DNA from 2 places in the Fructobacillus evanidus genome. Region 2 is predicted to be linked to the other one. Evidence: riboswitches for the same ligand, from Rfam matches in the RefSeq annotation. Region 2 holds a riboswitch; the other holds the start of a gene.
The links. A riboswitch is a leader RNA that binds a small molecule or an ion and turns the genes downstream of it on or off. The one in region 2 is predicted to bind FMN.

Region 1 (15,295 bases), on a different contig from region 2:
AGATGGCCGCCCCTATTACAATAAGAAGAAAGACGACAAAATGATCGTTAAACAGCAGGCGAAGGTAACGCTGATTTTGCCGATTCGTAGCCGCTGACCGGTCTTTGTAGAGCCGGTTTAAGTCAAGTTTCTTACTGTCAGCCGTCATGAAAAGAGTTCATCCATTTCAGCTAAGGATATCTGGTGTTCGGCCGCCAATTCTTCGGGGCTTGCCTGCTCGCGAACCTCGCCCTGGTCCAGCCAGACAAATTGATCAACAAAGGCTGCCGCCGAGGACAGCAAATGTGTCGTCAAAAGGATTGCGCCACCCGCCTTGGTTCGGTCTTCCATTAGTTGGACCAAAGCCTTTTGGGCCAAAACATCTAGACCAAGGAATGGCTCATCGATGACCATTAATGGTGCTTCGAGACTGAAAGCTGCCACTAACATCACCTTTTGCTGCATGCCCTTGGAAAAATGCTTAGGCAACCAGTGCAACTTATCATCCAAGCGGAATGTTGCCAACAAGGTCATCGCCTGATGCCAATGTGCCTGGTCGTCAAGACCATGACTGGCCAACATGAGATGAATATGTTCCGCCAGAGTCAACTCGTCATAAAGGATTGGCTGTTCTGGAATATAGGCCAACTGCTCCTTAAAGGCGGTTGGATTCTGGACGAGGTCCACCTCGTTCAAAACCACCTTTCCTGCTCGAATTGGTCGTTCCCTAATAATATGCTTGAAGGTTGTCGACTTTCCGGCTCCATTTAAGCCGATTAAGGCGACGATTTGCCCATCGGGCACCGTGATGGAAACGTCTTTTAAGACATCCTGGCCAGCATAGCCACCATATAATTTTGTAATTGATAGTCCCATAGCCATTATTATACCAGGTTCTAGTCTGAGAACGGTTGTTTTGCCTGAATTTTGCTATAATAGAAAATAAAGCAATACAGGAAAAAGGAGGCCATTATGGCAGATATCTTTGACAAAATCATCGCAGGAGAAATTCCTTCTTATAAAGTCTATGAAGACGACGACTTACTCGCCTTTTTGGATATTTCCCAGGTTACCCCTGGTCACACGCTCTTAATTCCCAAAAAGCACGTCGATGACATCTTCGCCTACGATGATGACATCGCTCAAAAGGTTTTGTTGAAGTTGCCGGTCTTGGCTCGCGCCATCAAGGCTGCCGATAAGACCATTACCGGTATCAATATCTCATCCAACAATGGTCCTTCAGCTGGTCAAACCGTCATCCATTCGCACTGGCACCTGATTCCCCGTCGCGATGGTGACGGTCTCAACGATGCCCTAGCACCAACGATTGACAATTCTGACCAGTACGATGAAAGTCGCTACGAGGAACTCGCTCAAAATATTAAGAAAGAACTGGAGTAAGCCATGGCATTTGCACGAGTAAAAGCAACCATCACGGAATTCAAGACGATTTTGCGCCTCAGTCAGCGTGCAAAAAAGCAAGTCACCGTCTTAACGCAAGCGCTCGAGGCAAACCAAGCTGATTTGGCAGAATTACAGCGGGCAGCCAAGCGTACCCAATATGAAAACCAAGTTCACCTCGATCGAATCAAGGAAGTTCAAGAAAAAATGAAGGCAACGCAGTCGAACGATTCAAAACTGTGATAGAATAGTCTTTGTATCAATTATTTCAACTCGGAAGGAAACTAATTTTATGCACCGCAAAGTTATCTGGGGATTCATCGTCATCGTCTTTGTTGCTGGCGTTGCCTACCTCGGTTTGTCCACTTCGAAGACATTGGCCACGACCGATGCCGGTAAAATCACCCAAGAAGAATACTACGACAAGGTAAAATCCTCGTCTGCTGGTAAGCAAGTCTTCGCCCAAATGGTGATTGATAAGGTCTTGGAAAAGCATTACGGATCACAAGTTTCAAAATCAGACGTAACCAACGCTTACACAACAGCCAAGGCTCAATATGGTGATTCATTTGCTACTATGTTGACTCAGTCAGGGTTGACGGACACTCAGTACAAAGAATCACTGCGCGAAAAGCTTGTGATGAATGCAGCAGTTAAGGCTAACTACAAGATTTCAAAGGATAAGTTGAACGACGCCTATAACAACTACGTCCCTGAGACGACGATTTCTTTGATTACGGCAAAGGACCAAGATACCGCTCAACAGGCCATCGATTCCTTGAACAACGGTACTTCATGGGATGACGTTTACAAGCAATATTCATCAAAGAATACACAAGTTAACAAGTCCGGTCAGTTGCCTGCCTTCGATTCAACAAATACCAATGTTGATTCTGAAATCCGTAAGGCCGCCTTTAACCAGGATGCCGGTTCTTACTCATCATCACCTGTTAAGCCTTCATCTGGTTCAAACTACTATGTTGTCCGCACTGACAAGATGGCAAGTAAGCCAGCCGAAAGCAAGGTTGAGCAGAAGTTGAAGGATAAGTTGACTAACGACTTCTTGAGCGATTCAAACAACGCAACTGAGATTCAAAAGATTGTTGGTAAGATTCTCCGTAAGGATGATGTTAGCATCAAGGATTCTGATTTGAAAAACTCTTTGTCAGGTTACTTAACCGCTGGCGTTTAATCAATCAGTAACAATTAAAAAAAGAAAAGAGGATTCCAATCGGAATCCTCTTTTTTGATGTGGCTGAATTGTGGATGGGCTTTGGGTTAGCCCAGGTATTCGCAGTCCCGCTCTTGTTGAGCTTTACTTAAGGCCACGCGCCACCGTTTCGGGCTTAAAACAGCGCCGTTGGGTCGATTGGCGAACCCGCTTCCGGGTCTTCCGGTGGCAGTGGTGGCAAGTCATCATCCGTTAGTCCTTCTGTTCTTTGAACGCTCTCCGGACGGTAGAATGCTCGATTATCCATAGCGAAAATTCGCTTTGAGAACTCGCCAGGTTCGGTTTGTTCCATGGCGCCCGTCATCATTTGAATTGAGGCGTCCATCTCATCCAGCTGATGAAGAATTTCGGCTTCCATCATCTGAGGGCGAACGGGTGATCCGTACTCCAGAAGCCCGTGATGAGCCAGCACAACGTGCCGTAAAATCAGAACATCTTCCTGGTTCAAATCCATTTTGAGCTCATTAGCTGCCAACACTAGTTGCTCGTCAATCAAAGTGATATGACCAATCAACTTACCGGCCCGGGTATATTCCGTTGAGGCTGGACCCGAAAGCTCAATCACCTTACCCAAGTCGTGCAGCAGTGCACCGGCCAACAACAAGTCCTTATTTAACTGAGGGTAAAGGTCGCTCACCTTATCCGCCAAGCGTGCAATTGATAGGCTATGGAAGGCCAAGCCACGAGCAAAGGCGTGGTGGTTCGTCTTGGCCGCCGGAAATTCCATAAAGTCATCATGGAACTTCTTGAACAATTGACGAACCAAGCGGTTCCATGTTGGCTGGGTAATCTTAAAAATTGTGTCCGTTAATTCCGCTTCCAAATCAGCCTTTTTAACGGGCGCACTTTTGATAAAGTCTGCCGCTGAGCTAGGCTCACCGTCTTCAGTCAAGCGGAGCTGACTGATTTGAATTTGTGGGCTACCCTTAAAGGCTGACCGGGTACCGGTAACCTTAACGACTCGACCAGCCTGGAACTGGTCAATGCCCTCTTTGGTCACATCCCAAAGGTTTCCAGGAATATCACCCGACCTGTCCGAAAAGGTCAAGGCCAGATAATCCTTGCCGGTCTTGGTTTGGCGAACGTCGGCCTTCTTTAACAAGGCAAAGGCGTCAACCGCGTCATTTTCATGGTACTGCAGTAATAACTTAGCCATTTATCTCTCCTAAATTAATCTCCTGGTCGGCTGCTTTTTGACTGGTGAAGGTCCAGAACAGGACTTGCCGGTCACGTGCCAGGTCCTGTAATAAGGATAGCACTTCAGCCTGACGGTTCTCATCAAAATTCACAAAGGCGTCATCGACTAAGATGGGCAGGTCCTCTGTTAGCTGTAAGCTTGTAATCAAGGCCAAGCGAACGGCCAAATAGGCCTGGTCCGCTGCCCCGGTCGACAATTCAGCCAAGGTAAAGGATTGGTTGTCTCGGTCAAAGACCTGCACCTGCTTCTCGGTAATTTGCATTTTTTGGTAGTGCCCTAGGGTCAAGCGGTGAAGGTACGTTCCCGCCTGGTCTTGGACCCGAGTACTTAAGTCCTGGTCTTGGCCGTTAAAAATGTTTTGAATCAAGGCTGGCAAGAGCGACTTCTCTAGGTATCGACCAAAGTCCTCAGTTAAGCGTGCCTCCTGGTTGGCCACTTCCTGGGTCAAATCCTGGAACTGGCTTTCGGAAACCAAGGCGGCCTGGTCAACTTGCAGGGCTTGGACCTGCTTGGTGGCCTGGTCCTTAGCAAATTCGAGGCCCTTTTGGTCCTCTGCCAAATCAGCCACTGCCTGCTCTAAGGCAGGCTGGTTTCGATATTTGACCAATTGTTTGCGGCGGTCTGCACCAATCTGTTGGTATAAATCAGCCAAGCGCTGGTCGTTCTTAGCCCGGTCATTTTGCTTGGCCAAGGCGGCTGACAGCTGGTCAAGCGAGGCCAAACCGTTGTCCTGCAAAGTCGTTTGTAACTGCGCCTGCACCTGGTCTCGTTCCTGATAAAGCTGGTGCTCCAAGTCTGCCGCATGATCCTTTTCTACTCGGCGCTTTAAGCCAGCAGCCGGATCCAAACCGTACAATTGACCAGCCTGGTCCACCGCAGCCAGAAGGTCCTGGTAATTGTCCCCCATTGATTCTTGCAGGTGGGCAAAACGCTTGGCATCAATCTGGTTCAAGCGTTGACTGATTTGGCCAGCTAATGTCTGAGCCTGGCGGCCCAGGTCACGTGACCGCTTTTTAGCATCTTGAGCCAACAGGGCATCGTACTGACCCGCTACAATCGTTTCCTTATCCCATGGCGCAAAGGGGGCCATCACTTCGGCAACTCGGTCATGGTGACGTTTGGCCAAATAACCCGCGACCACCGTGGCGACGACTGGCAGTCCCACAACTGGAAGGCCCAGCCCTAAGGCAAAGGCGCCAACTAACAGCGCCACACTGGCCACTGCTCCACCCAACCAGTAGTTGCGTTCCTGCAGGAGGCGGAAATCAGCGGTATCAAGCGGTTCTGGTGCCTGACCCTGGAATTGCTGGTTAAACTTTTCGACCTGCTGGTTGGCACTGTGGATTTGGCCAAGTAACCCCTTGAGGGCCTGACTCGTTTCGGTCAGTTCCTGGAGTACGGCCACAATTTCGGCCTGGTTGAGGTTGGCCAGTTGAACATCTTTGAGTTTCGCCCGCCGCTCATTCGCCTCCGCTAGCTGTTGGTTAAGCCAGTCAAGTTGCAGGGCTAGTTGCTGTAACTTGTCCTGGTCCGCGGTGCTAATTTTTTGTTGGGGACGGTTGACCTGCTGGCCCCCATCGGCCCCTGCGACCTCCAACGCCAGCGCTTCTTGATAAAGGTCCCAATAGGACAACAAATCCTGAGTCGCTGTTAGCTGCTCCTTGATGGTTGCCAATTGTTGGTCTTGACTCGCAATTTTTTTCTGCAAGTCTTCCACCTGGTTGCCCTTTTCAAGGTACTGGTTTAGCGATTGCGCTTGATCGAAGCGACTTTCCTGCCGTTGTTGGTAAGCCTGACTGGCTAGGTTAAGCGGACGCTTCCCCGTTTTTTGTTTGGCAAAGAGCTGACTCCCGTCTTTTTGCTGGTCTGTCGCCCAGGCTAGCCACTTCGACGCCCGCGGTTGCGTGTAGGTCAACAAATGCTTTTCCAAATCAGGACCCGTTAACTGGTTGACTAGTTGCAGGTCCTTAGCATCGAAAGCAAAAATCTGCTCATAGTCTTTTCGACTAAGCGGCCCAAATAATTGGGTCAAAAATCCTTCGCCATCGGCCAGGGCCTGACCGTCCGCCAAGTTAACGACCGTTAACTCCGACTGCGTTCGGTTCATCCGTTGAATGCGGTAGGTCCCCTGGCTGATTTCTAAATCGAGGTAGCCACCATAGGCCGCACCAGACCGGGGCTCGTATTTTTGGCTAGCTCGGGCCTTGTAACCAAATAAAACACCCAAGATAAAGGCCTTGAGGGTCGATTTTCCAGCTTCGTTTTGACCAAAAAAGGCCTGAAAGTCGGCTAAATCTGTCAGTGTTAAATCCGACCAGCGGCCAAAACCAGAAATATGAATCGTTTTAATCTTCATCCTGGCCTCCTTCCACTAAGTCCTGGTAAAGGCGGTCGGCTAAGTCGGCCTGGCCCTCTTCTGAATAAAAATAATCTCTGATAAACGTTGGCGCCTGGTCTGAAAGCCACTGACCGACGCTGTCTGCTTGGACCACCTGGCGAATGGCCGCCTGCAGGTCAACATCAGCGGGCAACGCTGGGCGCTTTTGGTTAGCAGCCGTTGTGACAATCTGGGCTTTCACCGGCCAGTAGTCACTGTCACTTTTCCGGCTGGCCTGCAGACTTTCCAGCAAGGTCCCAAAACGTGCAGCCGCCTCAATATCCGGACCAACCTGCCCCGTTAATTCAAGTATCACCAGAGTTGGCTGTTCCCAGTGGTAAGCATTTAACTGGCTCTGCAAAGTTGCCAAATCAGGACAGTTTTGGATTTGAACCCGCTGCCACAAAACGGGCGCAACCGGATAAAATTCCGGTACTAGACCTTGACCATCCTGGTCGGAAACCAGGAAAAAACCCTTTTCGCCATCCTCATTGCGGTTGAGGCCCTGAAGGTTCCCAGAATAGGCGACTACGGGGTTACGGTGCAGAATTTGGCGGACGTGAATGTGGCCGAGAGCCCAGTAATCATAGCCCTTGGCCACCATGTCCGGTAATGAAAAGGCCGCATAGTTCTCACCATCCTGGCCAACCACGCCGTGGTACATCCCCAAGTGATAATCAACCCCCACCTGCTTAACCGGAAAATCCGGCAAAGCCGACTGGCGGTGCTGCCGGTCCGTATAAGAAAAAGCCGAAATAGCGACCTTCGCTCCTGATTTTGTCGTGATCGTCTTTGTTTCAACTTCTGGGCCAAAAACCAAAACTCGGTCTGGCCAGGTTGGATGAACCTGCTGTCCTTGCTGAAAATCATGGTTTCCAAAGGAAATGGCGGACCAAATACCAGCCTGGTCCAATTGGGTCAAAGCCTTTGTTAAGCGCTCCTGAATCAGTGGTGAATTATCGGAACCGTGGTACAGGTCACCTGGGAATAAGACCAAGTCGGTCTCTTGATCAACCGCAAATTCAACTAAGCGGTCCAGCGCCGTAAAGGTTGCCAATTGCACATTTTTTTGAAAGTCCGGGCTCAGATTTTGGCTCAACCCGGTAAAGGGATTGCCCAGGTGAACATCCCCGGCATGAATAAAACTAAGCATGGTCTTCCTTCCACTTTCTTTGCATCAAATCGCCCAAAGAGAACAGGCGTTCGTATCTTCTATTATACAAAATGCGCCCCTACTTGCGCCACTATCCACGGCTATTTTCACATTTTTTCATAGAAAAAGGCAATGGCAGAACGCCATTGCCTGAGAGGTCGCTAGATTGTTTTAGCAATAGCGTGTTTCAAATTTTCCCAATGATTTAATTATTATTTTTTATATACCCACTCAGTTACCAGTGTAATCATTTTTATTATTCATCTAAAAATAAAAAGCCCTGCGACTGCAGGGTCCCACCTTGATTACAATAAGTTGCTAAGAGTTTAATTTGTTGATGAGAGCTATAGACTACGAATTTGTAAAAATGAAAATATCGAATGTATAAGTTACAGTGGGCTAAGTGAATGGTGGGAGGGCAATTGGTCCTTTTTATTGCAACAATAACTGTTGCGAATATATTATAACATTTTTTTAAAAACAAATAGTTATTTTTAGTTTAATAATTTTTTAATTATTTTTATTTTTTATCGTTAATTTTATCAATATTTCTTCCATCACATTAAGTACCAGACCAGATTTAGCTTTTGCCATTGAACCAGTGAAACAATGAGTTTACCAGTTACCAAGACGGGGCCTATCAAACATATTTGCATACCGACCAAGGTTAGCAATACCGACATTTTATTCATAGCACAAATTATTACTTCAAAATAGTATTAAACCCAGTATGTCACGGCAAGCGACAGCATTTGATATACACCAATGGAAGGCTTTTTCAATAAATTAAAAACGGAATTAAGCCTATTTAACGGATAGCAGAGCTTAAAGCGCCCATTGAAAACTGGATTCATTATTGCAACACAGAGCGCTTTCGAACCAAACTAAAAGTCCAGTCACCGATAGAATATCGGCGACTGGCCAGTTAGATTTAAATATCTACTTCAACTTTTGGGTACAGGTCATTTTTTTATACATATACCTTTTTACTCTGCATTCCTATATGTGCATCATAAATATCATATCAACGCCTCCAACTGCTCGTACAACGACCGCATAAGTAACAGCGAACCAGCCACCTCAAAGCCCTTATTGCCGGCCTTACCACCCGACCGCTGTACCGCCTGGTCAAAAGTGTTGGTGGTTAGGACGCCATTGACCACCGGAATCGGACTGACTCTGGCAAGGTTAGCAATCTGACTAACCGTTTGGTTCATGACCACTTGGTAATGGTCGGTTTCTCCCTGAATCACGGCACCAAGGCAAATCAGTCCCGAAAAGCGTTCACTATCAACCAACTTTTGTGCCACGGCTGGAATTTCCAAAGCACCGGGCACATGGACCACCACCATTTCGTCTTCCGTTAATCCCTGTTGCTGCAATTGTGTCACCGCACCGCCTACTAGAGGTTCCGTAATCGCGGTATTAAAATCCGAAACGATAATCGCAACGGGCTTTTCACTTTGGCTTAATATCTTTCCTTGGTATGTCTTCATTGTCTTCTTAATCCTTTTTCTACTTTTGGGTACCAACTGCTTGAATGACTATTTTTAGGGTAAGGCTGTTTAATTTATCGACAGGTCGCCACCGTCATCGACTACTCATCAATAAATCTGAGAGTGATTAACAATCTACCGGCAACCTCAATCATCAACTGCTTACCGTTTGGCTAACAATCTACCTGGTCATCACCGTTCGCAACTGCACACCATTAAATTTGATAGCTAGTAAAAACCTGACCTAATTTTTCAGCCTTGGTCTGCAAGTAGGCTGTGTTCTCATTTGCCTGGCCAACTTCTAATGGCACGCGGTCAACCACATCAATCCCGTATGCACGCAAGGCTGCTACCTTATCCAAATTATTCGTCAACAGCCGAATTTTCGTCAGCCCCGCCTGCTTCAGCATCAGCGCTGCTCGCTCATAATTGCGTTCATCAGCCTGGTGCCCCAAGGCCAAGTTAGCCTCTACCGTGTCATAACCATTTTCCTGCAAAAGATAGGCCTTGAGCTTATCATGCAGACCAATCCCACGACCTTCCTGCCTTAAATAAACAACCGCACCACCTTCTTGTCCGATTTGGCTTAGGGCGGCTTCCAATTGTGACCCACACTCACAGCGTTTGGAACCAAACAAGTCGCCGGTAGCGCATTCCGAATGCACACGAACGAGTGGCACGTCCTGTGCTGGTTGGCGGCTTTCAAGTAATAAATCTGGTTCTCGCTCTTGGCCCCTTGCTATAAAATCAGTCAAGAAAAACTGGCCATAACGGGTTGGTAACGTAACCCTGGGTCCTGCAGCCAATTCGGTGCCTTTCTCTTGATTACTATAATCCTGGATGTCTCGAATGCTGATATATTCCAATCCCTGGTCCTTGGCTAATTTTGCTAGGTCCTCTTGCCTGGCCATCGTGCCGTCCTCTCGCAAAATTTCAATAATATAGGCCACTGGGGGAACACCCGCCAATTCGGCCAGGGCCACAGCTGCTTCCGTATGCCCCTGGCGTTCCTTCAAGCCACCGGTTGCTGCTATTAAAGGAAAAATATGGCCCGGTCGGTCAAAATCAGTCGCTTTCGCCGAAAGATTAGCCAGCGCCGTTAATGTCTGTGCCCGATCATTCGCCGACACACCAGTCGTTGTAGCCACATGATCGACTGCGACCGTAAACCGTGTGCCAAATTTTTCGCTGTTCTGCTGGACCATTTCTGGCAGGTCAAGATTTTGCGCCCGTTCAGCCGTCATTGGCGCGCATAGAACGCCTCGACCAATTGACAACGCCTGATTAATTTTGGCTGGGCTGGCCAAAGCAGCTAAGCCAACCAAGTCCCCTTCGTTTTCACGGCTTTGATCATCTTGAACAATAATCAATTCTCCTCGCTGCAATGGCTTTTCTGATTTTTTCAGACATGGAGGGCCTCCCGCCGTTGGCTGTACTTAGCTAAAATATCTGTTTCGACATTGACGAAATCGCCAACCTGCTTCGTGCCAAAGGTTGTGTTTGCCTGCGTGATCGGAATCAGACCAATAGTGAGCACCGGACCGGCAACTCGAACAATCGTCAGCGAAGTTCCATCCAGTGCGACCGAGCCCTTGGAAACCAAATACGGCCAGAGACTTTCATCTTCAACCTCGATTTCCAGCTCAACGGTCTGGCCCACTTTCGTCTGACTAATAATTTTGCCACGACCATCAACATGACCCAAAACAAAATGGCCGTCCAATCGACCAGTTAGCGGTAAACTTTTTTCGAGGTTAACCTGGTCCCCGACCGCCAGATTGCCAAACGTTGTTTGTGTAACCGTTGGCGCCATAATCTCAAAGCGCGCCTGCCGGTCTGATTTTCCAACGATTGACAGGCAAACACCGGCAACCATAATCGAATCTCCCAACCGACAGTCGTCAAAGAACCCCATTGGTCCCTGGATGGTGTAAGCGTAATTTTGTCGGTCTATTTTTTCCACCACCGTAATTCGGCCAACAGCCGCCACAATTCCTGTAAACATCTTAGTGAACCTCCCGCTCAAAATGAAAATCAATGGCATTGCCAACAACCTCGGTTGCTTTCAATTGGCCACCAGCCGCTGCGATTGCCGTTGGCGACAAACCCTGAACTCCGTTTGAACCAAAACGACTCAACGTTTGATATAAATCAAAACTCTGCCAAGCCTGGGCCTTTAAGAAGGCCTTGATGATGGTTGGCCCGCCTTCGACTAACAGCGATTGACAACCACGTTGCCCAAGGTCAACCAACAATTCCTGCAAATCACCCGACCAAGCTTGTACTTGGTCAAAGCCCCGCACAAAATCGTTGTTTTGACTATAAATCAGCGTTCTCTTTGCCCACTGGCCAGCGGCTACTTGCTCATGCAACCTGCCCCGCCGGTCCAAAATCACCCGTAAGGGTTGGTCATGGTCAATTTTCACGGAACGAACCGTTAAGGCTGGCTGATCAACTAGCGCCGTTTCGGAGCCAATCAAGATTGCACTTTGTCGGCCACGTAAAGCGTGGATGGCTTGATCAGCTACTTGGTCCGTGATTTTCGTTTGTTGGCCCTGCTTAGTCGCTACCTGCCAATCGGCACTCTCGGCTAACTTCAACTGCACATAAGGTTTGCCGGTCCTGTGATAATAGACAAAAGCGGGATTTAACAGCGCTTGCCGGTCAGCATCAGCCCCTTGCACATCGACTTCAACACCCGCAGCCTGCAGGATAGCAACTCCACGGCCGTTGACCGCCGGATTTGGATCCAGGCTGCCAATTACCACTCGGCCGATTCCGGCATCAATCACCGCTGCTGTACAAGGGCCCACCTTTCCCTGCTGGCAACAGGGTTCTAAGCTGACATAGAGGGTCGCTGATTTCAAATCAGTCCCCGGCTCAACCTGAGCCAAGGCATCGACCTCCGCATGGCGGTCACCGTAGCGGTGATGGTAGCCCTGACCTAAAACTTGGCCATTACGGTCCACGATAACCGCCCCCACCCGCGGATTTTCCCACGTATCCTTTGGGTCCGCCTGTTTCGCTAAGGCGACTGCCCAAGCTAAACCACCTTCATCATTCATTTCGACTCCGATCTACTCCGGGCATAAAAAAAACGGTGTGATTTAAAATCACACCGGAGCAAATCGAAATTAGATTCTGCAAAGCAAGACTCCTAGACCCGTTTTCGTGTTGCCAAAAGGACAACAAAAAAACTAGCCAAAAAAGCCCTCTTTGTTTATCTTCTCCCATCCAGACTTTACTGTCGGTTACAGATTCTCACTGTATCAATCAATTGCTTGATTCACGGACTAAGGCTTGCGCCATCACCGTCGGTCGGGAATTACACCCTGCCCCGAAGATTTATATTATTTTTTTCTTAGTGTAGCACAACCTACTTTTGAAAAACAATCCTAAAATTAGAAAAAACGAGGACTGATTTATTCAAAGGCACTCAAAAAACCGGCTATCAGCCGGTTTTTAAAGTATTGATTAGTAGTTCATGAAGTAGTTATCCAATTCCCACTGTGAAACAAATTGACGGTATGAAGTATATTCAATCTTCTTAGCTTCAATAAACTTATCAGTAATGTGTGTACCGATGGCATCGATCACAACGTCATCATTAGCCAATTCATCAAGGGCAGCCAACAACGTATCAGGCAAGTTCACGATGCCAGCCTTCTTACGTTCGTTTTCATCCATCAAGTAGATGTTCTTATCAACGTGAGCTGATGGTTCCAACTTGTTGTCGATACCATCCAAACCAGCTGACAAAATAGCAGCCAAGACAGTATATGGGTTTGTCGTTGGATCAACTGAACGCAATTCCAAACGAGTTGCCAAACCACGTGAGGCTGGTACTCGAACCATTGGTGAACGGTTTGATGCTGACCAAGCAACATAAACTGGGGCTTCAAAACCAGGAGTCAAACGCTTGTATGAGTTAACCGTTGGGTTAGCCAAGGCAGTCAAGGCTGGGGCGTGCTTCAAGACACCACCCAAGAAGTGCATAGCTGTGTCAGACAAGCCCAAGTTCTTGTCAGCATCGTGACCATCAAAGACATTACCGTCCTTGTCAAACAAAGACATGTTCGTGTGCATTCCTGAACCGTTAATACCTGAAACAGGCTTTGGCATGAAGGTTGCGTAGTAACCGTTCTTACGAGCAATCGTCTTCACAACCAACTTGAAAGTCTGAATCTTGTCGGCCATGTCAACGGCGTCTGAGTACTTGAAGTCAACTTCGTGCTGACCAGCAGCAACTTCGTGGTGGGCAGCTTCAACTTCAAAGCCCATCTTTTCAAGCGTCAAAACGATTTCACGACGAACGTTTTCACCGCGGTCCAATGGTGCCAAGTCGAAGTAGTTTCCATGGTCATTTAATTCCATGGTTGGTTCGCCCTTTTCATCCAACTTGAACAAGAAGAATTCTGGTTCCGTACCAACGTTGAAGGCAGTGAATCCTTCGGCTTCGGCACGGGCAACGGCATCCTTCAAGGCAATTCGTGGATCACCCTTAAATGGTGTCCGATCCTTTGAGTACACGTCCGCAATCAAACGGGCAACTTTACCACCATGTTCGTCAGTCGCCCATGGGAAGATCATGAACGTTGACAAATCAGGATAGAGGTACATATCAGATTCGTTAATCCGAACGAATCCTTCAATTGAAGAACCGTCGAACATCAGGTCATTGTCCAAGACCTTGTCCAGTTGTGAAACTGGCACTTCAACGTTCTTGATAGCGCCCAAAACGTCAGTGAATGTCACGCGAATGAATTCAACTTGTTCGTCTTGAACGATTTGCTTAATGTCTGCTTTGGTGTAAGAAGGTTTTGCCATTAGAAACTCCTTTACTTGGCTGCTATAGTGGGTACATTTTTTTCTTGGCTGAAGGCTTTCTCCAGCCAAGTTGACTAACGGATCAACATTTTTTCATTCTTGGTTCAAAAAATACATTTTGTTCAGTCAAGTCAGTGACCAAATCAGTGATTGTTAAAGCGGGCGATTTGAGCAAATTCATCTTGCAACGAGCGACGCAGGCTACTATCAACGCCGGCCTGTTGCTGATTTTTCCGCTCGGCCTTGGCAAAGAGTTCTTTAATATCGGCGGTGGAGTCACCAGCATCGAGGTAGTCCTTAATCTGCAAGAGCCGATCAATATCGTTTAAAGAAAAACGCCGTTGACCACCCTTACCCCGTTTCGGAGTGATTAATTCGTGCTGTTCGTAGTAACGAATCTGGCGGTCGGTTAGCAGGGTCAACTCGCGGACGGTTGACATCGGTAAAACGGCTCGGTTACGTTGCAATTCAGAACTGGACATGAAAAACTCCTTTCAGCTGGTGATGACCACCTTACTTGGCTTCGTACCAGGTTGGACCGGCATGGTCCTCAACCTTCAATGGTACGGACAAAGATACGGCGGAATCCATCACGGAGGTTACTAACTTTCGTACTTGCTCTAACTCCTCTTTCGGACATTCAAAGACCAGTTCATCGTGAACCTGCAACAGCATTTTAGCTTGCAAGCCCTCCTTGGTTAAGGCCTGGTCAACCTTAATCATGGCAATTTTGATAATATCAGCCGCCGAACCTTGGATTGGCGAATTCATCGCTGTTCGTTCAGCAAATGATCGACGGTTAAAGTTTTTGGCATTAATCTCGGGCAGGTAGCGACGGCGATGTTCAATTGTTTCAACAAAGCCATCTTTATGGGCCTGCTCCTTAATCTGTTCCATCCAACCATGAATCTTCGGAAACTCTTTGAAGTAGGTTTCGATAAAGGACTTGGCATCCTTGCGCGAAATGCCAAGGTTCTTTGATAAGCCAAAATCAGAAATCCCATAAACAATTCCGAAGTTGACGGCCTTGGCTGTCCTTCGATGGTTGGCATCAACTGGCTCATCTGCCTTCAGACCAAAGACGGCGCGGGCCGTCTCGGCATGAATATCCTCGTCTTCCATGAAGGCCTTCTTCATGTTTGGATCACCGGTAATGGCGGCCAAAACTCGTAATTCAATCTGCGAGTAATCAGCTCCAAAAATCAGCCAATTGGGATGACTGGGAACAAAGGCGTGGCGAATTTTGCGACCTTCCTCCGTCCGCATCGGAATGTTTTGCAGGTTTGGATCGACCGATGACAACCGGCCGGTCTGAGTCAACGTCTGTAAGAACCGGGTGTGGATCTTCTGGTCTGCTTGATCAACCACGGCCAAAAGGCCATCAACATAAGTCGACTTAATCTTCGCAAGTTGCCGGTACTCAAGAATATGGCTAACGATTGGCGCCTGCGGTGCCAGTTCCTCCAAGACCTCAACGGCGGTTGAATAACCGGTTTTCGTCTTTTTAATCACTGGCAAGTTCATCTTTTCAAAGAGCAACGTTCCTAACTGCTTGGTTGAATTAATGTTAAATTCTTCCCCCGCAATCTGGTAAATTTCTTCTTTGAGTTGGCTGATTTTTTCGTCGAGTTCC
Region 2 (15,295 bases):
TTATCCTGGTTCATTCTATGCCTTGCCACAGTCACCTCAGCTCTTCAAGCAACTCTTGATGGGTGCTGGCTTCGACCGCTACTTCCAAATTGCCCGTTGTTTCCGAGATGAGGACTTGCGTGGTGACCGTCAACCTGAATTTACGCAGTTGGATATGGAAACTTCTTTCATGTCTGCTGCCGAAATTCAAGAATTGGTGGGTCGTTGGGTTCAGCAAATCATGAAGGACGTTGTGGACTTCGACTTAAAGGTTGAAGACATTACACGTTTGACTTGGCAGGAATCAATGAATCGTTTTGGTACTGATAAGCCTGACTTGCGTATTGCCTATGAAATTAAGGACTTGTCAGAAACGGTCAAGGATTCTGATTTTGGCGTCTTTGCCAACGCCGTGAAGGATGGTGGGGTTGTCAAGGCCATTGCCGTTCCTGGTGGGGCAGACCACTATTCTCGTAAGGACATCGACAAGTTGGGCCAGTACATCGAACGCTTCGGTGCTAAGGGCTTGGCCTGGATGAAGGTGACGGACGACGGCTTGAACGGCCCAATTGCTAAGTTCTTTGCGGACGAAGCTGGTCAAGCCATTTTGGCAGCCAGTGGTGCCAAATCAGGAGACCTTTTGCTCTTCGGTGCAGGTCGTGCGGATGTTGTTGCTGCTTCATTGGACTACTTGCGTCGCCAAACGGCAACTGATTTGGACTTGGTTGACCAAGAAAACCCTTGGCGCTTTGCCTGGATTGTGGACTGGCCATTGTTTGAATACTCAGAAGACTTTGACCGTTGGATTGCGGCCCACCATCCATTCACGATGCCAAACGAAGAAGACTTGCATTACTTAGATGAAGGCGAAGACCCACACAAGGCCCACGCCCAGTCTTATGACTTGGTCTTGAACGGTTATGAATTGGGCTCTGGTTCTATCCGTATTCACCGAACGGATATTCAAGAAAAGATGCTCAAGGCGCTTGGGTTTACGAAGGAATCAGCCAACGAGGCCTTTGGTTTCTTGCTTGAAGGAATGGAATATGGTTTCCCACCAATGGGCGGCATTGCCCTGGGCTTGGACCGTTTGGCAATGCTCTTGGCAGGCCAAGATAATATTCGTGAAGTGATTGCCTTCCCGAAGAACTCAAAGGCTACAGAGCCAATGACGGAAGCACCAACACCGGTTGCTGGTGCGCAATTACTTGAACTTGGTTTGGAAGTGCCAACTTCTGCTGAAAATAAGTAAAAACTTAACAAAGCGGTATCAGACTTGATTTGATACCGTTTTTACTGATTTTTTGATTAAAATTGTCTGTTTTTTATAAAATTACTCTTCAAATATTTTCTAATCTTGTTAAAATATATGTATCGAACGGCGGATTTGCGTCGTTAGGCTAAGGACCAGGCTTTTAAGTTGGTCAAAAGGGTTAGGGATTAAGGATTGGTCGGACCGTCCTTAGTTAACCTAGCAAAACACAATGATACGGAAAATAGGAAAAAATCTCGATCACTACTACTTCCATCAGGTCGTGGGAGCATTCTTTTATGCCATTATGCTATCGCTGGCGTTGAATTACTTCTGGCTGCCTGGGCACGTCTATTCGTCTGGTTTTACCGGCTTAGCTCAATTGGTTGACACGTTAACTGGCGGAAAAATTAATGTTGCCTGGGCGATTGCTCTGGTGAACATGCCACTTTTGCTTTTGGCTTGGTTTACCTTGTCGAAACGCTTTGCCATCTTTACGGCGATGGCGGTTTTGCTTTCGGCGGCCTTTGTGCCTCTGTTTGCGACAAAAACAGTGCTGACGCCGGACCCTTTGATTAACGCTATCTTTGGTGGTGGGATTAACGGAATGGCTGTTGGAACTGCCTTGCGCTGTGGTGTTGGTACCGGTGGACTGGATATCATTGGAATGGAATTAAAGCATCAATTCCGGATGAAGGTTGGCTCAGTCAACTTGGCCTTTAATGCCTTGATTATGGTTGGGGCTGGTTTGACCTATGGTTGGCAATACGCCCTTTATTCCATCATCGGTGTGGTTGTTTCGGCACACTTTATTGATTTGTTCTATACTCACCAACAACAAATTCAAGAAATGATTGTGACGAATAAGCCAGAAGAAATGACGGACACGATTCAAAACAAGATGCGTCGTGGTGTCACGATTATCGATTCCGCTCACGGTGGCTACACTGGTCGTGACCGGTCAATCTTGCTAACAGTGGTAACCCAGCACGAGTTGCCGGAATTACGTCATGCTATCAAGGAAGTTGATCCAAATGCCTTTTACTCTGAGTCAAAGGTTGAGCATACGGGTGGTCGCTTCTACGAACCGGAACCATAAAAAATTTAACAAAGCAAAAGCGCCTCGATTTGGTAAAAAATCGAGACGCTTTTTTTGAACCTTTGAAGCGGTTAAAGGAATCTGATAAATTAAAAATCAACACCAGGGGAATTTTTTTACTTTGCTTCACGGTGCATCGTGACATGGGGCGTTCCTTCAAAGATAAAGGGCTGGCCGATAGCCGTAAAGCCAAATTTTTCATAAAAACCAACAACCTGTTCCTGTGATTCAATTTCGATGGTTTGAGTTGGCCAATTTTCCTGACAAACAGCTAAAATTTGAGTCATTAACTGGTTGCCAAGACCGGTACCGCGGGCCTCTGAAGCCGTTACGACACGGCCAAAGGTGACGTGGTCGCCATTTTCAAAAATGCGAGCATAGGCGAGGGCGGGCTGTTTTACGTTTTCTTGGTAAAAAACATGAATGGCTTTTGGATCGTTTTCGTCTAGTTCATGGTAAATGCGGTTTTGCTCGACAACAAAGGTATCGATACGAAGTTTGAGCGTCTGATAGAATTCATCGGCGGTTAGGTTGTCCATAGTCTTTTTTTGCCACATTGGTCTCATCTTCTTTCTTTTTTCCTGTATAATGATGTTGCATATGCAACTGTTGCGCGTAAAAGGGAGCTTGTCTGTGATTGAATTAGAAGTGTTTCGTCAAATGGGTTCGATTTCACGACGGGCCACCAAGGAGATGAACCTGGCTGCCAGTCAGTACCAATTAGAAAACAATCTGTTTTTGTATTTGATTCGCATTGTGGAGCACGAGGGCCTGACCCAGTCTGATTTGGCGGAATTAATCCAGGTTGATAAGACGACGCTCAGTCGGGCCTTGAAAAAACTGGATGACCGAGGTTATATTGATAAAGTAACGGATGCTCAAAATAAAAATTATAAGCAACTCTACCCGACGCAAAAGGCGCGTGGCCGCTACGAGGTTCTAGCCAAACTGGAGCGGCAGTATATTAAGGAACGGCTAGCGACCTTATCCGGGGCTGAGTTAGCTAGTTTGAACAAAATACTCAACAAAATTTTGCACAGTTAAGCTGTGCTTTATTTTAACAGGTACAGTTGCAAATGCAACTGTACGAATAAAAACGGGAGATGCTTTTGGAAAATAATCATATTCGAACGCGACTAATGTTCTTTTTACTGGGTTTGGTGCTGGTTGCCTTTGGTAACACACTCTCAATTATTTCAACTGCCGGCAATGGCCTGTGGACCGCAGCGGCATTTTGCTTGGGCGCAACTGGTGGCCTTTGTACCGCCTGTGATTCTGATTGCAGCGACAACAGTTCATTTACACACGGTTGTTGGTGTCCAGGCCGGTACACTTTTTTCCTTGGTCTGCAACGGGCCGCTAATTGCTTCTTTTAACAAACAGGTTTGTCCTTTTTTGCGGTTAAATTCACCATTATAAGCAGAACTTTCACGGTTGTTTTGTATTAAAAAATCAGACTGCGCAGGCATAGCAGTTGCTTCTTTTAAAGATGAGGGGGCCTGTGTCACTTTTCACGAAAGGCGGTACAATGAAATTAAGAAAATAAAATAGAAGGAGGAAATTCAATGCCAAACACGCAAAGTCGTTGGGACCCAAATACCCGTCATCATCGATTTTGGATTCTAGCGGTGTCATTAAGTATTGCGACTAGTAAGGGAATTGCACCAGCTTTACCAGCCTTACAGAAAGCTTTTTCTAATTATCCAGCAACGATGGTCAATTTATTGGCGACCATCCCACAAATCCCGGCGTTAGTAGTGCTGTTGTTTTCTGGTCAGCTAGCCAATCGTTTTGGCATTAAGAAAGTGATTAGCACCGGGATTCTTTTGATGGCCGTGACGGGTATTTTGCCAAGTGTGTTAACAAACTTTTGGCTGATTTTTGCAACTCGACTGCTTTTCGGAGTCGGCATTGGCCTGGTCAATTCATTAGCAATCACCTTAATTGACTTCGTTTATGAGGGCGAGGACCAGGCTCAGATGTTGGGCAACCGGTCCGCCTTTGAACCGATTGGCCTTACTTTAGTCAACTTGAGCGTGGGTGCCTTGCTAGCTGTTTCTTGGCAGGTTTCCTTCTTGGCCTATGCCTTATTATTCATTGTTTGGTGGGGCTTTATTCAAGTTGTCCCCGAATACCAGCCACGACAAAAATCAGCTAACGCTGACGCTGCCCAGGTCACCAAGCATGAACAGCCAAAATACTTATTACCAATCATTGGTTCCGCCATCTATTGTGGTCTGTTAACGGTTGGGATGTCAATCGTTAATGTGTACACACCATACCTAGTTTTGGCGCACCATCTTGGTGGAAGTATGACATCTTCAGTAATTATTACGGTTTATACACTAACTTCGATGGTGATGGGTTTCCTTTTTGGTACTTTTTTTCACTTTTTGCACCGCTATATTTTTTTATTCGGTCTTTTTTTCATGGGTGTGGGCGCAGTTTTCTTTTATTCGGCGCGTGGTCTAACGACGCTGACTTTGTCTGTAATTGTGGTTGGACTATCATATCCTATGGCGGGGACTTACTTATTTGATACCATTGCCAACCGGATTCCGCAAAGAATGGCGGGTTTGGCGAATTCGATTTTGTTGGTTGGCTGTAACGCCGGAACTGCTTTGGCGCCAGCCATCGTGTCTGCCTTGAACGTCATTGGTCCAAAATCAGCTCTGGATGGGGGCATCCGTCTGTACGGTGAATTGATGTTTGCCTTAATGCTGTTAACGGCTTTGCTGATGTGGTGGTCACGAAAGAAGGGCGTACGGAAAAGCAGTTAAGGGCTGTCAAGATTATCTGGTGGTCACGAAAGAAGGGCGTATGGAAAAACGGCTAAAAGCTGTCAAGATAATTTGGTGGTCGCGAAAGATCCGGTGCCCGCAAAAGCCGGCTAAGGCCTGTTAAAGTGATGTGGTGGCCGAGAGTATACTTTTTGCCACAGCGGCCAATCCTGATTTTTATTATCAAAAAGTAGTTGACTTTCTTGCTTAGAATTGAGATAATATATAGGTCTTTAATGCATATCGTTTAACATACGAAGTAAAATGCGAGGAAGGAGGGGGATCGACATGGCAAAGGTTATTGTACGCAAGAACGAATCTTTGGATGACGCATTGCGCCGCTTCAAGCGTGGTGTTTCAAAGGACGGTACTCTCCAAGAATACCGCAAGCGCGAATTCTATGTAAAGCCTTCAGTTGAACGCAAGTTGAAGTCTGAAGCTGCACGTAAGCGCAACAAGAAGAAGAAGAACCGTTAATTCGGCCAAAAAACGTCGCTTTGGTGGCGTTTTTTATTTGGTCTCGTGGTAGACTATTAGATAAGTAGTAATCTCACACTAAGGAGAAGATTGATGAGCTTATTAGAACAGGTTCAAGCGGATATGAAAGAGGCAATGAAGGCCAAGGATAAGCAAACCCTTGCCGTTGTTCGCCAAATCAAATCAGCGGTCATGAACGAACAGATTAACTTGGGTCACGACTTGACGGAAGAAGAAGAATTGGCCGTCTTGGCGCGCGAAGTAAAGCAACGCAAAGACTCAATTGCTGAATTTAAGGCTGGGAACCGTGATGACTTAGCCGAAGCTACCCAAGGTGAATTGGATGTGTTGGCCAAATATTTGCCAGCACAATTGTCAGAAGACGAAATTAAGCAAATCGTTCAAGAAGCCATCCAAAAGACTGGTGCAACTGGACCAGCCGATATGGGGAAGGTCATGGGCATGGTTTCAGGTCAAACCAAGGGTCGGGCAGACGGCAAGTTTGTCGCTGACCAAGTAAAGGCCGCTTTGGCCAAGTAAAGTTGGTTTTCAAAACCAATATGTCAAAAAAGCAATTCTGTTGATTATCAGTAATCAGCCGGGTTGCATACATAAAAGTAACTACTGGTAGCTGATTTGTTTGGTTACCTGCATGAAAAGGATAAAGAATGGATACAACACTAGGACAAGTCATTAAGGCATCAGTGACCGATGAAAACAGTCAATACTTTTTTGCTCAAGTCGATGGGGTGACCTATGAAATTGATAAGAGTGAACTCGAGAAGCCTTTGAAGGTTGGCGGTTTTGTAACCGGTTTTGCCTATCAAAATGAGGGCCACCGACTCCAGATTACTAAGACGATTCCTGCTGTTCAAAAGGATCAGTACGCATGGGGAACGGTTGTGAATGCCCGTCATGATTTAGGGGTGTTCGTGAACATCGGTTTGCCTAACAAAGATTTGGTCGTTTCATTAGATGATTTGCCAACAATTAAAGACCTTTGGCCAAAGACTGGGGATCGCCTTTTATTAGCCATCAAGGAAGATAACAAGGGTCGTTTGTGGGGAAAATTAGCCCAACAAGATATTATCCAAGCGGTTTTTCGCCAAGCAAAGCTGGGTGCTGGCATTAACAAGGGTGACCAGGTGGAAGCTACGGTTTACCGCAACAAGTTGGTTGGAACCCTGGTTTTGACTGCTGATTACCAACTTGGCTTCATTCACCCTTCACAGCGTGAACAAGAACCACGCTTGGGCGAGGTGGTAAAGGCTCGTGTCTTGGGTGTTAACGATCGCGGAATCGTTAATCTATCGCTGAAGCCCCTGGCCTATAAGTTGATGGATGACGATGCTTCATTCTTGCTGATTCAGCTGCAACGTAAGGCCGACCACTTCTTACCATTTAACGATAAGTCCGATCCAGAAGCGATTAAAGCTCAATTCGGCTTTTCAAAGTCACAGTTCAAGCGGGCTTTGGGTCGCTTGTACAAGGAACGGTTGATTACCCAAGTCGACGGCGGCATCCAGTTGACTGAGGCCGGCCAGAAGGATTAGTCAATGCTACCGGACGTGATGGAAGACTATTTGAATTACGTTCAGGTCGACCGTGGCCTTTCAAAAAACACGATTACCGCTTATCGTCAGGATTTAACCAACTTTTGTGCTTTTTTAAAGAAAAATCAGAAGACTTGGCGCCAGGTTGATCACCAAGTCGTCCTGGCGTTTTTAAATCAGTTGCGGTTAGAAAAGCGGGCCAATACCTCGGTGGCACGAATGGTTACTTCGTTGCGTAAGTGCTTCGCTTACTTGAAAAATGAGGGTTTGATTGAACATGACCCCATGTTGAATATTAAGCCCCCTAAGAAGGCGGAACACTTGCCAGCCGTTTTGTCGGTGGAAGAGGTCGATTTGTTGTTAGAGGCACCTGATGTCTCAACCCCTTTGGGTCTAAGAACACGGGCGTTACTTGAAGTGCTATATGCCACGGGTTTGCGTGTTTCGGAATTGATTAATCTCAAGCTTGATGACCTACACTTGGACTTAGGGCTGATTCAAACCCTGGGAAAAGGTGACAAAGAGCGGATTGTGCCGATTGGCGAAGTGGCGGTTGACTGGATTAACCGCTATTTGCAAAGTGCTCGTCCGACCTTAGTTAAGAGCCAGAGGACGGTGACACTCTTTGTTAACGATCACGGCCGGTCGTTATCTCGACAGGGTGTTTGGCAGTTAATTAAAAAATTAGTGGCCCAGGCTGGCATTAAAAAGGATGTTTCGCCGCATACGCTTCGCCACTCTTTTGCCACCCACATTCTGGAAAACGGGGCAGACCTGCGGATTGTCCAGGAGTTGTTGGGCCACGCCGATATTTCAACCACGCAAATCTATACGCATATTTCAAAGAAGCGGTTGAGCCAGGTCTATGACCAATTTCATCCGCGTGCCTGAGTAGCTTGTAAAGGAGTCAGCCATGTTAATTTCGACAAGACCAGATGATGAAAAGACGGTCATGGGCCTCTTTTCCCTTTTACCAGAATATAAGAACTTAGACCATATGAAGTTGGTCTTAAATTTATACCAGCAGCCTAAGATGGAGCTTTTCTTTTGGCAGCCTGACCAGCAAGACTCGATTAACGGCTTGCTTGGTTTTGAGCGTTACAAGGATAATGTCCTAGTTGTTCGTCACCTGATTTTGACGCCGGGTGCCCCGAAGAAGGCCACTCACGCGCAAATGTTGACGGACTTGCAGGAACTCAATCCTGACCAGACGGTGATGGGCACCTTAAGCACCCAAACGTATATCGATAAGTGGAGAAAGCATTATTCAAAACCCAAGTCTCACAATTAAGATTACCGACTTCGAGGGTCCGCTCGATTTGCTTTTGCATTTGATTCGAAAGCATGAGATGGACATTTTTCAATTGCCGATTGCTGAAGTGACGAAACAGTATTTGGGTTTCATCCATGATCAGCAGGCGATGCAGTTGGATGTGGCGGCAGATTACCTAGTGATGGCTGCCAAGTTAATTCATCTTAAGTCGACGGATTTGTTACCAAAACCGCCGATTGAAGATGATTTTGAAGATAACTTTGAAGAACTTGATCCAAAAGAGGAGCTGATTGCCCGATTGTTGGTTTACCAACGTTTTCAACAGGCAACCGGCTTCTTTGATGAGCGGCAAGAGGCGGGGATGCATTCCTTTGTTCGTCCGGCAATTGAGGATGATAAAGTAGAAGTTGACCAGCCGGTCACGCTAGCTCCTGGTTTGACAATGGTCGATTTGCAACTCGCTTTTGATAGCGTGATTGCTCGGCAACGAGACTTGGCCCCAAAGGTGCGCCAAGTGGAATCGGATTCCTATACAATTGGGGATGGTATTGTTTCCATTCGCCAAAAATTACAAGCCCTGCCAAAAGAAGAATCTTTGCCTTTTACAGCCCTTTTTGATGATGTTTTTGCGCCTGACCGGTTAGTGATGACCTTTTTAGGCTTGCTTGAAATCACTAAGGCTGGCGAAGTGACGCTCTGGCAGGCAGCCTTAACAGATGAAATTTTAATTAAAGCGGTGGACCATGAATCAGAAGATTAGTCAAATTGAAGCGTTATTGTTTGTTGCCGGTGAGGATGGCTTGTCGGTCCCTGAATTGGCTAAGGTGACAGGTTTTGATAAGGGGGCGTTGCCCGCTTTGCTTGATGAACTGGCCACCCATTTGATTCAAATTGATTCGCCATTGATGTTGCGAACCTCTGACGGACGCTATGTCTTGGTTACCCGACCTGAATTTGGTAAATTAGTTTCGGCCTATTTCGACTTACCAGTTAACACCAAGTTGACGCAAGCACAGCTCGAAACCTTGGTGATTGTTGCCTATCAGCAGCCGATTACCCGTGTTGAAATTGATCAAATTCGTGGTGTCCGCTCGGCCGGAACAATTCAAAAACTGCTGTTGCATCAGTTAATCGAATCAGTTGGTCGGAAAGAAGAAATTGGTCGGCCGATTTTATACGGCACGACCGTTGATTTTCTGGACTACTTTGGTTTGGAATCGTTGGCTGATTTGCCAGAATTACCAGATATTAATGATGTGACCTTAGATGAAGAAGGCCAGGCCGAGGTAGCACTCTTTGACCAAATTGATGATCAGGGGGATACTATTCTTGAAAGCCCAGCTGATGAGGGTCAATTGGCCCTGACAGGAGACGACGAAATGGTCACGCAAGAAGAACACGATACGACAACGGATACATTGGCTGATGACCAGTCAGTTGCCGCAAAAAAGGAGGGCGAAAATGCCTGAAGAAAGTCAACGACTACAAAAGGTGATTGCTCAGGCGGGCATTTCGTCAAGACGAGCCGCCGAAACCATGATTTTAGAAGGACGAGTTGAGGTTAACGGCCAGATTGTAAGCCAATTGGGTACCAAAGTGACCCGCCAAGACGAGGTTAAGGTCGATGGTGTGCCAATTGATGGCCAAGAAAAGCATGTGTATTACTTGCTGAATAAGCCCCGTGGCGTTGTGACCACTAGCCATGACGATAAGGGTCGGCAAACAGTTGTCGATATCTTAGATGATGTGACTGCCCGGGTTTATCCGGTTGGCCGGTTGGATTACGATACGACCGGTGCGCTCTTGCTCACCAATGATGGTGATTTGGCCAACCAGTTGATGCACCCCAAGGGTCGGGTTGATAAGGTTTATACGGCCAAGGTCAAAGGATTGGCGACGCTGGAACAATTGGCGCCGTTAAAGCGCGGGATTGTTTTAAAGGGTAAGAAGACGGCTCCTGCCAAGGTTGCCATCGAAAAGGCCGATAAGGATAAGAAGGTTTCCTTTGTCACAATTACGATTCATGAAGGGCGTAATCACCAGGTCAAGGATATGCTGGCTGCCGTTGGTTTGCCAGTTGAAAAGCTGCGCCGTGACCGCTATGCTTTCTTGGACTTAATTGGCTTGCAACCGGGTGAATTCCGCGACTTAAAGCATGATGAAGTCAAGCGCTTGAAGGCCGGCGATTACCGGTTCTTGCGCCGTAAGTAAGAAAAAATTGCTGAAAAATTAGTGGTGTCCGCAATCGCTGAAAATAAAATTCGTTTTTCTAGTTTTCGGCAGGCGCCGATTTGTATTGATGGTATCAAGCCCTTAACCCATGTTAAGGGCTTTTTATGACGGCAAAAATCTTTTTTTCTTGGCAAGTTTTTTGAGCTGTGCTATACTATTTCTTGTTTCAAATATAATATAAAACTTCGGGGTCGGGTGAAAGTCCCAACCGGCGGTGAAGCAGCGACAGCTGATGAGCCCGCGACCTGCCACTTGGCAGCTGATCTGGTTTGAATCCAGAGCCGACCGTACAGTCGGGTATAAAGAAGTTTAAAGTACAGTCTTTTTTTTGCTGGCCTTTATTTTACCCCGGGTGAAGTAGGGCCTTTTTTAGGCCCAGAGGAGTAGAAAATGACAAGAAACACTACTAAAAAACTCACCCTGGTCGCCATTTTTAGTGCAATTTCCTTTGCACTCACGATTTTTCCGCAAATTGCGATCATTCCTAGCGCATCGTTTTTGAAAATTGACTTTTCAATTGTGCCCGCTTTCCTGGCTTTTTCCTGGTTAGGGTTTGGATCGGCCGTTTGGGTACTGGTGATTCGGACCTTGTTGAAGCTGATTTTGTTTAATGAAGGGGCCAATACCTATATTGGGACGCCGGTTAACCTTGTGATTGCTTTGACATTCTTGCTGGTTTTGGCAGCGATGGCAAAGGTTGAAGTTCGCTGGCCAAAGTGGTTATGGCAGTCAATTAGCGCTGTTGTTGCCTCTGTGTCGATGACCGTGGTGGCGTATCTCGCCAACATCGTTTGGGCCATTCCGCTTTACGCCAGCTTTGCAAATTTTGATATTGCTAAGTTCATTGGCGTTAAAGTTTATTTGTGGGGAATGGTCGTGCCATTCAATCTTTTGGAAGGCTTGATTTGGTTTATTGTTTCTGTGATGGTTGTTGCAATCTTGGCACCCTTTAAGAAAAGTTTTCGTTCTTAAGAAAAGGTTATCATTTTCAAGCAACCTTCCGTGTTAGACTTGATTTAAGAACGAACTCATAGGAGGTCTTGAAAATGAACGACCAAACAGCACCAACATTATCACGCCGGCAACGTTTTGATCGCCAGCATGAAAATCAGGAGCAGCCTAAAAAAGAACCACGGCCAAAAAGTCACGGCGGTCTAGTTGTGATTTTGGTCTTGCTGTCGCTAGTCTTATTAGCGTCAGCGCCAATTTATGGATTGATGAAAAATTCACCAAAGACAGTGAAGACAACATCTAGTTCCAATAGCTCCAAAAAGACAAGTCAAGCGACAACGTCTTCTGCTAGTTCGCAGTCTTCTGCTGCAACGAGTGCTGATCAGTCCTCAACTAGTCAATCGGCTACTTCGTCTAGCCAAGCTGATTCTGCTGCCCAATCAAGCCAAAATCAGGCAACCCAGTCGAGTGACGATCAAGCAGCAGCTTCAGCTGCCGCTGCTAACACGGCTACTTTGGGTGCCAACCAAACGTTATATAACTTTGCGGTAACTCATGGTACAACCACTGACCAGATTTATGCTTTGAATCCTGGTGTTACTGCTCAAAACTATTCAAAGTTTGCGGGGCAAGCTTTGAAAATTAAGTAAGAGGAAATTTTAATCCCTATGACTCAACCTGCTCATTTTCAAGTTGCAATTGACGGTCCGGCATCGGCTGGAAAGTCAACGATTGCTAAAATTTTAGCGACCGATTTAAAGTATGTTTACGTTGACACTGGTGCGATGTATCGCGCCATTACCTTGGCGGCCAAGCAGGCGGGACTTGCATACGAAGATGAGGCGGGGATTGTTGCCTTGCTTCCAAAAATTGAAATTGCCTTTTTACCGGGTGAACCAGTGCAACACGTTTTGTTGAATGGGCAAGAAGTAACCGAAGAAATCCGTTCAACTGAAATTACGAACAACGTTTCTTTGGTTTCTTCTTATCAGGCAGTTCGAGCTGATTTAGTTGACCGGCAACGTGCCTTGACGGCTAAACAGCCGGTTATTATGGATGGCCGTGATATTGGCACAACCGTTTTGCCAGATGCTCAAGTGAAAATTTTCTTGATTGCTTCAGTCGATGAACGCGCTGAACGTCGTTTCAAGGAAAATCAGTCCAAAGGTATGAATCCTGATTTGGCAACCCTGAAAAAGGAAATTGAGGAACGGGACTATAAAGATTCTCATCGCGCCATTTCGCCATTAACAAAGGCAACAGATGCGCTAACAGTCGACACCACAGGCCAAAGTATTGACCAGGTTGTGGCTACTATCAAGCAAATTATCAAGGATCACCAGTAAGGTGGTCTTTTTATTTTAGAAAAATCTGTTAAAATAGAAAGCAATAGGGAAAACGGTTCGTGTTTTTACGAAACATTTTGACGAAGTGGTTGGTCTAGTCCTAATTTTTTTAAAATTAGACTAGGAAAATCAGCTACTCTCTGATAAAATACCCTTATAAGTGTAAATTGTAGGAGGACGTTTGACGTCATGAGTGATACTAACAGCGAATTATTAGCAGCTCTGGAAAGTGCTGACCAAATTAAGGTAGGGGACGTCGTAACTGGCGAAGTGCTAGCAATCGACAACGATAACCAAGCAGTTATCGGTCTTCACACCGGAGAAGAAGGAGTTGTGCCAGCGCGTGAGTACTCTGACGATCGTAGCGTCAACTTGGCCGACGATTTGAAGGTCGGTGACACCATCGAAACTGTTGTTGTTTCGAACGTAACGAGTGACAAGGAAGGCGTTGCCTACTTGTTGTCAAAGAAGCGCTTGGAAGCCCGCAAGGCTTGGGAATCATTGTCATTTAACGAAGGTGATGTTGTTGATGCGAAGGTTATCAACGCCGTTCGTGGTGGTTTGATTGTTGACGTTGCTGGTATCCGTGGCTTCGTACCTGCATCAATGGTTGCAGAACGCTTTGTTTCAGACTTGAACCAATTCAAGGGACAAGACATTAAGGCAGAAGTAATCGAAATCGACCCAGCCAAGGCTCGTTTGATTTTGTCACGTAAGGCTGTTGCAGCCCAAGAACGTGCCGAAAAGTTGGCTGAAGCATTCAGCCGTTTGACTGTTGGCGAAGTTGTTGAAGGAACTGTTGCTCGTTTGACTGACTTCGGTGCTTTCGTTGACTTGGGCGGCGTGGACGGATTGGTTCACGTTTCTGAAATCTCACATGACCGTGTTAAGAACCCATCAGACGTTTTGTCAAAGGGTGAAAAGGTTAACGTTAAGATTTTGGCCTTGGATACTGATCGTGGACGTATCTCACTTTCAATCAAGGCAACCCAGCCAGGTCCTTGGGATGAAGTTGCAGAAAAGGCCCCAGCCGGTACTGTTCTTGAAGGAACGGTTAAGCGCGTGAAGGACTTTGGTGCATTCGTTGAAATCTTCCCTGGTATCGAAGGATTGGTTCACGTTTCACAAATTTCACACAAGCGTGTTGAAAACCCAGCCGACGTTTTGAAGTCTGGTGACAAGGTGAAGGTTCAAGTGTTGGATGTTAAGCCAGCCGAAGAACGTATCTCATTGTCAATGAAGGCTTTGGAAGAAAAGCCAGCCAACCAACGTGAAGACCGCGATGACAACCGTGGCGCTTCACGTGCTGACATGGCAGCCTTCCAACAAGACGATGAAGGTGCCGCTACTTTGGGCGACATCTTCGGCGACAAGTTGTAAGATTTAAAAATGGAAAGGCTGGTTATCCAGTCTTTTTTTATTGGAAAGGAGCGGGAATATGGCAGCACCGATTGTAGCCGTAGTGGGTCGTCCAAATGTTGGTAAGTCCACACTATTTAACCGCATTGTTGGCGATCGAATCGCCATTGTCGAGGATATGCCCGGGGTTACTCGTGATCGTTTGTACGCACGGGCAGAATGGCTAAATTATGACTTCCGGATGATTGATACCGGAGGGTTGGAAATGGGAAATGCGCCATTTTTGACGGAAATTCGCGCCCAGGTTGAATTAGCTATTGATGAAGCCGACGTCATTTTGATGGTTGTTTCTGGTCGAGAAGGCCTGACAGCCGATGACCAAGCTGTGGCCAATTTGCTTTATGGTACTGATAAGCCGGTTGTTTTGGCGGTCAATAAGGTCGATAATCCTGAAATGCGGTCAGATATTTATGACTTCTATTCATTAGGAATGGGCGACCCTTATCCCGTTTCTGGATCACACGGAATTGGTTTGGGTGATGTTTTGGACGAAATCGTCAAGCATTTCCCAGATGAAGCCGCAGAACAAGACGATGATGCCGTCCGGTTCTCGATTATTGGTCGACCAAACGTTGGAAAGTCATCAATCGTTAACGCCATCTTGGGCGAAGACCGGATGATTGTCTCAAACATCGAAGGAACGACCCGTGATGCCATTGACACCCGTTTTATTACCCCTGAGGGTGATGAGTTTGTGATGGTTGATACGGCCGGAATTCGTAAGCGTGGTAAGGTTTACGAAAACACGGAACGTTACTCGGTCATGCGGGCAATGAAGGCCATTGATGAGTCACAGGTGGTCTTGATGGTCTTGGATGCTGAAACTGGTATTCGTGAGCAAGATAAGCACGTTGCGGGTTATGCGCATGAGGCCGGAAAAGCTTTGGTGATTGTCGTCAATAAGTGGGATGCCATCGAAAAAGATACGCATACC

Region 1: linked by a shared signal. The riboswitch ahead of ribD (bifunctional diaminohydroxyphosphoribosylaminopyrimidine deaminase/5-amino-6-(5-phosphoribosylamino)uracil reductase RibD) and the one ahead of AABI08_RS02645 (ECF transporter S component) in region 2 are both predicted to bind FMN.

The regions. Positions count from the first base shown of each region.
Region 1 covers NZ_CAUZLM010000007.1:5,326-20,620, forward strand. Annotated here, with positions in the region: gene AABI08_RS06120 (ABC transporter permease) at 1-148, opposite strand, end outside; gene AABI08_RS06125 (ABC transporter ATP-binding protein) at 145-855, opposite strand; gene AABI08_RS06130 (HIT family protein) at 952-1,380, shown strand; gene AABI08_RS06135 (hypothetical protein) at 1,384-1,623, shown strand; gene AABI08_RS06140 (peptidylprolyl isomerase) at 1,673-2,572, shown strand; gene AABI08_RS06145 (3'-5' exoribonuclease YhaM family protein) at 2,727-3,767, opposite strand; gene AABI08_RS06150 (ATP-binding protein) at 3,760-6,165, opposite strand; gene AABI08_RS06155 (metallophosphoesterase family protein) at 6,155-7,339, opposite strand; gene AABI08_RS08425 (IS3 family transposase) at 8,155-8,268, shown strand; gene ribH (6,7-dimethyl-8-ribityllumazine synthase) at 8,359-8,835, opposite strand; gene ribA (GTP cyclohydrolase II) at 9,051-10,241, opposite strand; gene AABI08_RS06170 (riboflavin synthase) at 10,238-10,840, opposite strand; gene ribD (bifunctional diaminohydroxyphosphoribosylaminopyrimidine deaminase/5-amino-6-(5-phosphoribosylamino)uracil reductase RibD) at 10,842-11,900, opposite strand; FMN riboswitch at 12,054-12,184, opposite strand; gene glnA (type I glutamate--ammonia ligase) at 12,310-13,662, opposite strand; gene AABI08_RS06185 (MerR family transcriptional regulator) at 13,806-14,144, opposite strand; gene polA (DNA polymerase I) at 14,176-15,295, opposite strand, start outside.
Region 2 covers NZ_CAUZLM010000003.1:24,565-39,859, forward strand. Annotated here, with positions in the region: gene aspS (aspartate--tRNA ligase) at 1-1,231, shown strand, start outside; gene AABI08_RS02580 (YitT family protein) at 1,464-2,330, shown strand; gene AABI08_RS02585 (GNAT family N-acetyltransferase) at 2,447-2,887, opposite strand; gene AABI08_RS02590 (MarR family winged helix-turn-helix transcriptional regulator) at 2,991-3,374, shown strand; gene AABI08_RS02595 (hypothetical protein) at 3,626-3,799, opposite strand; gene AABI08_RS02600 (MFS transporter) at 3,896-5,110, shown strand; gene rpsU (30S ribosomal protein S21) at 5,399-5,587, shown strand; gene AABI08_RS02610 (GatB/YqeY domain-containing protein) at 5,681-6,127, shown strand; gene AABI08_RS02615 (CvfB family protein) at 6,256-7,140, shown strand; gene xerD (site-specific tyrosine recombinase XerD) at 7,144-8,031, shown strand; gene AABI08_RS02625 (riboflavin biosynthesis protein RibT) at 8,054-8,431, shown strand; gene AABI08_RS02630 (segregation and condensation protein A) at 8,433-9,173, shown strand; gene scpB (SMC-Scp complex subunit ScpB) at 9,157-9,882, shown strand; gene AABI08_RS02640 (pseudouridine synthase) at 9,875-10,624, shown strand; FMN riboswitch at 10,823-10,959, shown strand; gene AABI08_RS02645 (ECF transporter S component) at 11,036-11,617, shown strand; gene AABI08_RS02650 (LysM peptidoglycan-binding domain-containing protein) at 11,692-12,246, shown strand; gene cmk ((d)CMP kinase) at 12,265-12,942, shown strand; gene rpsA (30S ribosomal protein S1) at 13,132-14,322, shown strand; gene der (ribosome biogenesis GTPase Der) at 14,381-15,295, shown strand, end outside.